3 regions of the Pontibacter sp. LHS1 genome follow, and region 1 is predicted to be linked to each of the others. Evidence: riboswitches for the same ligand, from Rfam matches in the RefSeq annotation. Region 1 holds a riboswitch; each other region holds the start of a gene.

The links. Region 1 has a riboswitch for S-adenosylmethionine ahead of AC5FXQ_RS18520 (ATP-grasp domain-containing protein). Riboswitches for the same ligand answer to the same signal wherever they lie in the genome.
Region 2: linked by a shared signal. The riboswitch ahead of AC5FXQ_RS00320 (O-acetylhomoserine aminocarboxypropyltransferase/cysteine synthase family protein) and the one ahead of AC5FXQ_RS18520 (ATP-grasp domain-containing protein) in region 1 are both predicted to bind S-adenosylmethionine.
Region 3: linked by a shared signal. The riboswitch ahead of metH (methionine synthase) and the one ahead of AC5FXQ_RS18520 (ATP-grasp domain-containing protein) in region 1 are both predicted to bind S-adenosylmethionine.

The regions. Positions count from the first base shown of each region.
Region 1 is NZ_JBZYWF010000012.1:71,487-75,345, reverse strand. Features, by position in the region: gene AC5FXQ_RS18525 (LLM class flavin-dependent oxidoreductase) at 1-714, opposite strand, end outside; gene AC5FXQ_RS18520 (ATP-grasp domain-containing protein) at 717-1,700, opposite strand; SAM riboswitch class I at 2,045-2,148, opposite strand; gene yjjX (inosine/xanthosine triphosphatase) at 2,335-2,895, shown strand; gene AC5FXQ_RS18510 (gamma-glutamyl-gamma-aminobutyrate hydrolase family protein) at 2,904-3,830, opposite strand; gene AC5FXQ_RS18505 (amidoligase family protein) at 3,818-3,859, opposite strand, start outside.
Region 2 is NZ_JBZYWF010000001.1:78,810-82,668, reverse strand. Features, by position in the region: gene AC5FXQ_RS00325 (SDR family oxidoreductase) at 4-1,488, opposite strand; SAM riboswitch class I at 1,745-1,847, shown strand; gene AC5FXQ_RS00320 (O-acetylhomoserine aminocarboxypropyltransferase/cysteine synthase family protein) at 2,136-3,470, shown strand; gene metX (homoserine O-acetyltransferase MetX) at 3,470-3,859, shown strand, end outside.
Region 3 is NZ_JBZYWF010000003.1:286,225-290,083, forward strand. Features, by position in the region: gene rplU (50S ribosomal protein L21) at 512-820, shown strand; gene rpmA (50S ribosomal protein L27) at 889-1,158, shown strand; SAM riboswitch class I at 1,435-1,544, shown strand; gene metH (methionine synthase) at 1,617-3,859, shown strand, end outside.

The DNA.
Region 1 (3,859 bases):
CACGATGCTGTAAGCGGCTACGCCGAACTTCATCGGTGGCAGGCCCCAGGCCTCGCGTCGGCGTTTCATGTCGTCGATGCGCTTGCCGATCAGCTCCGGCGAGTCGCCGTGCATCACGTAGCCATCGCACTGTCGGCTGATAAGTGTCTTAGCCGCTTCTGACTCACCTCCGGCATAGAGGAAGGGCTTTTTGGCAGGCTTGGGCTGCAGCACATTGTCCTCTACCTGGTAGTAATTGCCCTGGTAAGAGAAGTGATCCTGCTCCCATACGCCGGTCACTACATCCAGCCACTCTTTGGTGCGGGCGTAGCGGTCGTCGTGCTGCTCAAACTGCAGGCCGTACTTGCTCGCCTCATCCTTCCACCACGACGACACCACGTTTAGCGACAGCCTGTCGCCGCTGATCTGGGCAATGTTGGCAGCCTGTTTGGCCAGTATGGCCGGGTTGTGGAAAGTCGGGCGCACCGCCACCATGATCTCCAGCTGCTCCGTCACAGCGGCCAGTGCCGCCGCCGTTGACCAGGCTTCCAGCGAAGGAGCCTCTTCGCCTTTGATATCGTTCAGGTATAGCTCTGCAATAAGGGAGAGGCTGTAGCCCCAGTCCTCGCTGCGTTGCGCCAGTTTCTTCACATAGTCCCAGTTGGGGGCCATGTTCTCGTTTTCGACGTTGCGTAGCCAGCCGCCGAAAACAGGTAACCAATATCCGAATTGCATGCTTATACCTCCTCTCTTTTAAGCTGTGCCTTTTTCTCCAGGAAATCCACCAGGTGGACATGTGGGTTAAAACCAATCACGTTCACGGCATCCGCCACGAAGTTCGACAGTGCGTTCACGTCGTAGTAGTAGATCTGTCCGTCGCGGTCGTCGATGGTATATTCAATACCGCCCACGTCTATACCTGCCTCCTGCACAATGCGCTCGATGGCATCGATTACCTCCTGCTCCGGTGTGAAGGCTTCCACGCGCATGCCATTCTTAGGTGCATCAATAGCGCAGGCGTTGCGTACCAGCTCTTTGCCCGATGTGGTCTGGCAGATGTCGGCAGGGCAGAGGTTGAAGCTCTCGCCGGAGGTGTATACCTTGATGGCGTACAGGTATTTGCCACCCAAGGTCTCTACTCGGTTAATATGTCCGCCACGGGCAGGTATAAACTCCTGCACCAGTGCGGTGTGGTCAATGCCCAGCTGTACCTGACCGGTGGTCACGGCCAGTGCCAGTTCCTCAGGAGAATCGTAACGCACAATACCGGCACCGCTGCCGCCAATATTGGCCTTCACTACAATCGGGTAGCGCAGACCTTCTGCGGCCTTCACTGCCTGTGAGGCGTGGTTGATCACACGTGATTTTGGATAAGGCAGACCCAGCTTTTCCAGCAAAGTCAGCTGCAGTGCTTTAGATGTTTCGTAGAGAAAGGCTTTGTGGCCGTTGATTACGGTCACGCCTTTTGCCTCGAGGTGCGCGAGCAGGTTCAGGGTATAGAAAATGCCCTGCTCGTTGTTGCGCAGGTAAGCCGACGGGCTCATGCGGTTGAAAACCAGACTGTAGCTCGCTTCCGGCGAAGCCAGATCATAAGTATGGGCCGCCGCATCCTGGCGCTCATAGGGTATACCGCGTGCTTCCAGCTCGTTGAACAGCGGACGGAACCACTCCTGGTGTTCGTGGAAAATAGCTATGGGTCTGTTTGATGAATATGCTGACATAAGTATGTATAGATTAAAAATTGTTTACAAAAAGATACAGTGCACCCTGCTCAGACAAGGTGAGGAATAGGTGGAGACACAGGGAAGTAATGCCCGGGGAAAATGGGTATGACAAAGCAGGGCCCGGCATGCAACAGGTGCATAGAGCGAAGCTATCCCTGTGTGCTGCCCAGGGAGGTGTTAAATCCTAAAATTTAAGGTAGTAGGAGCCTGTGCAGCTGGTTTAGCAACAACAGCAACAACAGGTATGAAAAGCAAATGAAAATGATGAACCGAATGAGGTGGAATTGCTTCGGTTGATAATTGAACCAGTAAGGATGTTCGCTGAAATTTTCATTTTTAAAAATTTATATCCCCTAAATGCTTTAGGCAGGAATTAGCACCTGGTGTGGTTCACTGGTTGCTAGAAGTTCACAGAGCCTGTTCTCTCCCTTCTTCTTTATAAATCAAATACGGTGTAGGTATTATGACTTTACGGATGCAAAGTTGGGGGCTGAATTTTGCAATTCCAAATTATTGATAAAAAAAGTGTAGGTACATTGATTTTAGTGATACCTGTGCCTATTTCTGCCGAATGGTTTTTACTTCTGCAGTGGCTTCACTTCCTTTGTAGCCGAGCAAGTTGATATACCTGATGAGCAAAATTGAGCAAACCATTGTCGTTTCTTCACGCAACCCCGTCAAAGTAGAAGCTGCCCTCGGGGGCTTCCGCAAAATGTTTCCTGATGTGCACTTCGAGGCTATACCTGTGTCGGTGCCTTCTGGCGTAGCCGATCAACCCATGACAGACCAGGAGACCCTGACCGGTGCCCTGAACAGAGTGCACAATGCACAAGCAGCACATCCGGAGGCTGATTACTGGATAGGTATAGAAGGCGGTGTGGAGACGCACGACGAAGAACTGGCTGCTTTTGCCTGGGTGGTGGTGCGGTCGGCCACAGGTATAGGCAAGGCCAGATCCGCTTCTTTTTACCTGCCGGGTATTGTAGCCGACCTGGTGGGGCAGGGGATGGAACTGGGCGCAGCGGACGATCTGGTGTTCAACAAATCCAACTCAAAGCAGGCATCCGGCGCCATCGGGCTGCTCACCGACAATGCGGTCGACAGGGCGCAGCTATACGAGCAGGCCGTCGCACTGGCGCTGGTGCGCTTCAAGAACGAAGCGCTATACCTGCAAAAGTCGCTGGAGCAGTAGCCGCACAGCTAGGGTTGCGTTTCACCAGACTGCTGTTCCAGTTGCTTTTCCGCTTCCAGGGCTGGCTGTGACATGGCAGCCTGCAGGTCATGCTCCTCGATCTGCTGATTGACCAGCCTGGCCTGCTGCACCAGTCCTTTAAATAGCCGGCGGTGCCATTTACTCTGCGGCAGGTACTCCGGATGCCACTGCACCCCGATCATAAAGGCCTGCTCCGGCTGCTCTATACCTTGCACCACTTTATTGGGTTCACGGGCCACAATTTCCACCGACTGACCTGGTTCTTTCACCGCCTGGTTGTGCAGCGCATTTACGCGCAGTCGCTGCGTCCCCAGCACTTCTGCCAACTTACTGCCTGCTTTTATGTGCACTTTCTTCACCGGAAACACACTCGCCGGATTGGGCTCTTCGAGGTAAAACGTGTTGATGTCCTGATAGAGGGTGCCCCGGAAGTAGACGTTCATCAGCTGCGCTCCCCGGCAGATGCCCATCACCGGCAGGCCTTTCTGTACGGCCTGGTCCAGCAGCTGCAGTTCCAGTTGGTCGCGGGCACGGTCCAGTCCGAAGGTCAGTTTGCGGCTCAGCAGCTTGCGCAGCAGAAAAACAGCCGGGTAGTAGACCCAGCTCACAAAACGGCCCACCCGCTGAAAAATGTTTTTCCTCGGGTGCTGCAGCGTGCGCTGCAGGTACTCGTCCATCACATGCTCTTGTTCATAAATAGTTGGGTCCACGTCTGCCCCGCCTCCAATGATCAGCCCCTGCAGACCATCAGCGGTGCGGGGCCTGGAAGGCGTGATGCGCACGGGCCTGCCCCCGGCAATAAGTACCGAGAGCGCCGTGAAAAACCAGGCGGCCCCGCCTCCCTTGTCCGGTCCGGTAATGCCGATTGTCGGTCTGCCTCGGTGTATTTTATTTTTAGATTTCAGGATAGCCATTCCCTTATTCTTTTAATCCATTTGGTTTC
Region 2 (3,859 bases), on a different contig from region 1:
ACATTATCTAGAATGTTGTGCTGGAGGTAATATTTTTTCTGTATCCTTCTCCCGGTAATGAATGATGTTGTGCACCATTCCTTTAAAAATGATAAAATGAAATGGCAGCATGGCATACCAATAAAGCCTGCCGGCCAGGCCATCGGGCCGGAAAGCAGCCAGTTGCTCGAGGTAGTTGCCTTCAGCCTCCCGGCAGATCCTGAATTGCAGCCAGGCTTCGCCAGGTAACTTCATTTCAGCGTAAAGCAGCAGGCGCTCTGTTTTATGGTCAACGGCCAGCACGCGCCAAAAATCAATAGAATCGCCGGCACGCACATCTGAAGGGTGTCGACGGCCGCGCTGCAGGCCAACCCCGCCTACTAGCTTGTCGAGCAGACCGCGTATCCCCCACAGGAAGTCGGTCTTATACCAGCCACGCTCACCGCCAATGCGCAGAATGTTATCCATCACCTCCTCGGGTGCTCTGTCGAAGCGCATGCGCTGCCGATCGGTAAGTACACCGTGTTCTGGTATTTGTACAAAATCCATGAAGTTGAGCTTTATGTTGCCGCTCACCAGTGCATCCTTCCAGCTCGACACTACCAGGTTTTGCTCCATCTTGGTAAAAGCCAGATTAAGAGCGCTCTCGTAGCGCAGGCACTTGTGCGGAATCAGCTGCTGTATACTGCTGTCTTTCACCACCGCATCGTTGCGCAGACTCTCCACCAGACTGCGTGCCAGTGCGTAGTTGGTACTCGTGACAAAATACAACCAGTAGGAGGAAAGCTTTGGCGTGAGCACTGGCAAGGTATAGATGCGCCGTTTCAGGTTTCGGACCCTGGCCAGTTGCAGCAGCATTTGCTTGTAAGTGAGCACCTCGGGCCCGCCGATCTCAAAGCGTTTGCCGTAGCAGTCCCCGCGACCCAATACGGCAGTCAGGTAAAACATGACATCACGTATGGCAATGGGTTGGCAGCGTGACTTGAGCCACCGGGGTGTCACCATCACCGGCAGCTTCTCCACCAGGTCGCGGATGATCTCGAAAGAAGCGCTGCCCGACCCGATGATAATGGCCGCCCGCAGTACGGTGAGCGATGCTTTGCCCTGCGCCAGCACATCCTCTACCTGTCGGCGGGAAGTTAGGTGTTTGGATAAATGTGTGTCGTTGGCAATGCCGCTGAGGTAGATTACTTGCTGGGCACTGGTCGTGTTGAGGTAGCTGACAAAATTCGCAGCCGATGCTTCTTCGGCCGCCTCGAAGTCCGCAGAGCCGGAACCCATGGAGTGCACCAGGTAGTAGGCAGCCTCGATATCGCGCGGTAGGTTGCGTAAACTATCCGGCTTGAGCAGGTCTCCTTTGACCACCTGCACCTTGTCCTGCAGACTGTCTGCTATCTCAAAGCGCCTCGGATCCCGGACAAGGCAAACTACCTCGTGCTGTGCCTCTACCAACGCGGGCAGGAGTCGCTTGCCAATATAGCCGTTTGCGCCGGTCAGGAGTATTTTCATCAGGTCTGTCAGATAGTCTCTAGCAGCACAACAGGTATAGCTTCGTATTGTTATGCGCAGGCAATTATACTTATTCAAAGACAGTAAATCAACAGGTATAGGTAGTGGTTATAATAAAGTATATAAGTCACTGATAAGCAGTTCTATAAAATTGCCTTATTCGGTGAAATAAAAATAATTTGAAATAAAAATTTGGATTATTTGAAATGCTGCTCTAAGTTTGCATCATCAAGTCTGATATCCCTTTGTGGGTATCGATTTATAAAGAAGCGTGGAGAGACAGGCTCTGTGAAGCGCTAGCAACCAGCCTCAGGCAAGGTGCTAATTCCTGATTCCGGAAGTTCGGAAGCATATAAATTGATAACGTTATGGAAAAGGGAACCAAGCCAACGCAATTATTTCATTCTTTTTCGGCAGTTAGTCTGCCACAGAACTCTCATGCCTTTGCACATGCTTCTGTCATGTGTAGCCCCATGTGCATGTGTTGTCGCTGCTGTTGCTAGCGCGACCAATCTCCCATTGTATTGCTGCAACTACGTCGAGCCACAGGTATAGCCTGTGAGCAGACTCCTGTAGCCAACTCTTTCTTCTTGTCTTAGAACAAGCTAATCTATTCTATATTTTTCAAAATCTAAAACAGCACGACTATGTCTAATTCACTTCATTTCGAGACACTTCAGTTACACGCAGGCCAGGAAATCGATCCAACCACCCGTTCCCGCGCCGTGCCTATTTACCAGACTTCCTCTTATGTTTTCAAAGATGCTGAGCACGGTGCCAACCTGTTTGCGCTGAAGGAGTTTGGCAATATCTATACCCGCATCATGAACCCAACCACCGATGTCTTTGAGAAGCGCATCGCCGCTTTGGAAGGTGGTGTGGCGGCCGTGGCGGTAGCCTCCGGGCAGGCGGCGCAGTTCATCGCGCTCAACAATATCCTGCAGGCAGGCGACAATTTCGTGTCCTCCAGCTACCTCTACGGCGGCACTTACAACCAGTTCAAAGTCTCTTTTAAAAGGCTAGGTATAGAAGTACGCTTCGCCGACAGCGACGAGCCGGAAAGCTATGCCCAGCTGATCGACGAAAACACGAAAGCGATCTATGTGGAGACGATCGGCAACCCGCGCTTCAACATACCTGACTTTGATGCGATTGCTGCAGTAGCTAAGGCACATGATATTCCGCTGGTGGTGGACAATACCTTCGGGGCAGGCGGTTACCTGATCAGGCCAATCGAGCATGGTGCCAATGTGGTAGTGGAGTCGGCCACCAAATGGATCGGCGGCCACGGTACCAGCATTGGCGGTGTGATTGTGGATGGTGGTAATTTTAACTGGGGCAATGGCAAGTTTCCGCAGTTTTCAGAGCCATCCGAGGGCTACCACGGACTCAACTTCTGGGAGGTTTTCGGCACCGACGGACCTTTTGGCAACATCGCCTTCTCCATCAGAGCACGGGTAGAAGGCCTGCGTGACTTCGGCCCGGCACTGAGTCCCTTCAACTCTTTCCTGCTGCTGCAGGGCTTGGAGACACTCTCGCTGCGGGTGGACCGCACAGTGCAGAATGCGCAGGCACTGGCCGAGTGGCTGGAGCAGCACGAGCAGGTAGAAAGCGTGAACTACCCGGGACTTCCGTCCAGCAAGTACTTCGGCTTGGCAAAGAAATACCTGAAGCGAGGATTTGGTGGTGTGCTCTCTTTTAACCTGAAAGGTGACAAGAAACAGGCAGAGATCTTTGTGAACAGTCTGCAACTGGTGAGTCACCTGGCCAATGTGGGCGACGCCAAATCCCTGATCATACACCCGGCCTCCACCACCCACCAGCAGCTTTCGGAGCAGGAGCAGTTGAGCGCGGGTGTGACACCAACGCTACTGCGCCTCTCTGCAGGTATAGAGCACATCGATGATATAATCGCTGATCTGGAACAGGCCTTTGCCAAAGTAGGTCAGCAGGAAAAACAAGCTGTTTTGAATGAAGCATAATGCCTGAGCAATTAGTATTTCACTTTCAGAAACAATTCCAGCTGGAGTCGGGGGCCTTGCTCCCCGGCTTCCAACTGGCCTATACAACCTATGGACAACTCAATCAAGACCGAAGCAATGTACTCTGGGTATGCCACGCCCTCACCGGCAGCTCGGACTTCACCGACTGGTGGGGCGAATTATTTGGCGAGGGAAAACTATACGATCCGGCGGACTGGTTTGTGGTTTGTGCGAACACCCTGGGTGGCTGCTATGGATCCACGGGACCACTTGCAGTTAATCCGGAAACGCTGCAGCCCTACTACCACAGCTTCCCGCAACTGACAAACCGGGATATTGTGCGGGCTTTTGACCTATTGCGGCAGGACTTAGGTATAGCGCAGGTGCAT
Region 3 (3,859 bases), on a different contig from region 1:
TGAATTTGAGGGCTAAAGTTGTTCAATTTATACACACTTTGTTAAGTGTTTGATTGTCTGAAAATTGGCTTAAAATCAACAGGCTTATCAACATGTGTTTGTTGATATATATAATTCGCTAAATATATGTAATTCAATATTAAATCGTTGCAGAGTGCTGCAAAGTGCAAGCGACGGCAGTGTTAAGAGATAGTGGGTGTGTTTCTAGGGGTGTAAAATCCAAGATTCAAGACTTGTGTTCAGGCTAAATGTGGCGGACTGTGATGGAAAGTTTCACAGTTTGTGGAAAACATGGGGCGGAGGAGTTGTCTGTAAGGGTTTGCAGACTAGTGTGTTATGAAGGTTTTGGAAAGGTGCAAAATTATGGGATGTGGATTTCAACATCGTTATCCACATGGTTGTGCATAAGGCCTGGAAAAACAGAAGGAATTAAGGAACAATGATTTGCATATTAATTTTTAGACTGCTAATTTTGCAGACTTAAAATTTTTTAAATCATACATTGAAGCTGATGTACGCAATTGTAGAAATCGCAGGTCAACAGACCAAAGTAGAGGCCGGAAGGTTCATCTACGCTAACAAGCTTTCCGGCAATGATGGTGACGCCGTGGAGTTCACCAATGTTCTTCTTACTGATGATAACGGCACTGTTACTTTAGGTGCTCCTTTCGTTAGCGGTGTTAAAGTGGTTGGAAAGATCCTTGGCAACGTGAAAGGCGACAAAGTGATCGTTTTCAAAAAGAAGAGAAGAAAAGGATACCGCAAGAAGAATGGTCACCGCCAGCACTTCACGAAGGTCCTGATCGAGAGCATTGGATAAGCAGTAAGAAGAAATTAAACGTTGAATTTTTCAGGTGTTTCATCGCCCTGAGTAAATAGTTAAACAAAATGGCACACAAAAAAGGAGCTGGTAGTTCTAACAACGGTCGTGAGTCGCATTCTAAACGACTTGGCGTTAAGATTTACGGTGGCCAGGATATCATCGCTGGTAACATCATTGTAAGACAAAGAGGTACTGCACACCACCCAGGTAAGAATGTGGGTATGGGCAAAGACCACACACTGTTCGCTATGGTTGACGGTGTAGTTCAATTCAAAAAAGGTGTTAAGAACCGTTCATTCGTTTCTGTAGTACCTAAAGTAGAAGCAGAGGCTTAATTCTGACCGATACTAAAGAGAAGAGAGGGCTGCCAAACGGTAGCCCTTTTGTTTTTAGTAACTATCGCAATGATGGCTTCGTATAAAAAGCTATAAAGAGTTATAGAGTGAAAACAATTAAACTCTTTTAGGAAAGGGACACTTTTAGTGTCCCTTTCTGTTTTTATACCTTTTATACATGGCTGTAAAGCCTGATTTCATATGTATTCTCGATTTCATCCTGTCCTCGCGCAACAAAAATTTGCCTTTTTCGGATAAGTGTGTATCTTTACAGCATTCTTATCAAGAAAGACCGAGGGACAGGGCCCGATGACGTCTTAGCAACCTTGTACCAGCTTGGTGCTAATTCCCTTCTCAGCCATACCTTGGCCGGGAAAAGATAAGAGAGTATATCCTTCCTTGGGTGTCCTTCTTGATAAGCGCGTATGTAGACTTAACCAAGAGGGGGAACACCAACCATGACCACATCACACCATCCGATCCATACCTTGCTGCAGGAGCGCGTACTCGTGCTCGACGGCGCCATGGGCACCATGATCCAGCGCTACCAGCTCTCCGAAGCCGATTTCCGTGGCGAGCGTTTCAAGGATCACCCATCCGACCTGAAAGGCAACAATGACCTGCTCTCCATTACCCGGCCGGATATAATCAAAGCCATTCATACCGAGTACCTCGAAGCTGGCGCCGACATCATCGAGACCAACACCTTTAGCGGTACCACCATTGCGATGGCGGATTATAAGCTGGAGCACATAGTTTATGAACTTAACTACGAGTCGGCAAGGATAGCACGTGAGGCAGCGGACGAAGCCGAGGCTAAAGACCCGGCGCACAAGCGCTTCGTAGCAGGCGCCATCGGCCCGACCAACCGTACGGCCTCGCTCTCCCCGGATGTGAACAACCCAGGTTTTCGCGCCATCACCTTCGACCAATTAGTGGAGGCTTATTACGAGCAGGTGCGTGGTCTCGTAGAAGGCGGTGCTGATCTGCTATTGGTGGAAACTGTGTTTGATACCCTCAACTGTAAAGCAGCCCTTTTTGCGATACAGCAATATGTAAACGACGGTGGCAAAGAACTGCCGATTATGGTGTCCGGTACGATCACGGACGCCAGCGGCCGTACCTTGTCCGGGCAGACAGTGGAAGCTTTCTGGAACTCGATATCGCATGCGCCTATCCTGAGCGTGGGCTTTAACTGTGCGCTGGGCGCCCGACAACTGAAGACGCACATCCAGGAGCTGTCACGCATCTCCAACTGTTACATCAGCGCCTACCCGAATGCCGGTCTGCCGAATGCCTTTGGCGGTTACGACGAGACAGCCGAGCAGATGGGTGCCATTGTGGAGGAGTATCTGAAGGAGGGACTGGTGAATGTGCTCGGTGGTTGTTGTGGCACGACGCCAGTACACACCAAAGTAATCGCAGACCTGGTGCGCAGGTATAAACCGCACGTTCCCACTCCCGTAGCACCTCTTCCCCGCTACAGCGGCCTTGAGCCCCTCACCATCACCTCTGATACCCTTTTTGTGAATGTCGGCGAACGCACCAATGTAACCGGCTCCAAGAAATTCTCACGCCTGATTGTCGATGGCAAGTTTGAAGAAGCCCTTTCGGTTGCCCGACAGCAGGTAGAAGGCGGTGCCCAGATCATCGATGTGAACATGGACGAAGGTATGCTCGACTCGGAGCAGGCCATGACAGACTTCCTCCACCTGATCGCCTCCGAGCCCGACATTGCAAAACTGCCTATCATGATCGACTCTTCCAAGTGGAGCGTGATCGAGGCAGGCTTGAAATGTGTGCAGGGCAAATCAATCGTCAACTCGATCTCCTTGAAAGAAGGCGAAGAGGCCTTTAAAAAACTCGCCCGCAAAGTGCGCCAGTACGGAGCGGCCGTGGTGGTGATGGCATTTGACGAGCAGGGCCAGGCTGACACTTTGCCTAGACGCATCGAGATATGCGAGCGCTCTTACCGCATCCTGGTAGACGAAGTAGGCTTCCCGCCGCAGGATATCATTTTCGATCCGAACATACTCGCGATTGCCACAGGTATAGAAGAGCATAATAACTATGCTGTTGACTACATCGAGGCGGTAAAGTGGATCAAGGCCAACCTGCCGCATGCGCAGGTGAGCGGCGGCGTGAGCAATTTGTCCTTCTCTTTCAGGGGTAACGACCTGGTGCGCGAGGCCATGCATACGATATTCCTGTACCACGCGGTGCAGGCAGGTATGGACATGGGCATCGTGAACGCCGGTATGCTGGGAATTTACGAAGAGGTACCGCTCGAACTGCGCAACCTGATTGAAGATGTCATTTTCAATCGCCATCCGGATGCCACCGAGAAGCTCGTGAACTATGCCGAAACCATCAAGGGCAAAGGCAAAACGGCAACTGCCGCTGACAATGCCTGGCGTGAAGCTTCGGTAGAAGAGCGCCTCAAACATGCACTGGTAAAAGGCATCGTCGATTATATTGAAGAAGACACCGAAGAGGCTCGCCAGAAAGCTACCAAAACACTGGATGTGATCGAAGGGCCGCTGATGGCAGGTATGCAGGTGGTGGGTGACCTGTTCGGAGCCGGTAAGATGTTCCTGCCGCAGGTGGTGAAGAGCGCTCGCGTCATGAAGAAGTCTGTGGCCTATCTGCTGCCATTCATGGAGCAGGAGAAGCTGGCATCTGACACATCCAAGTCAACGGC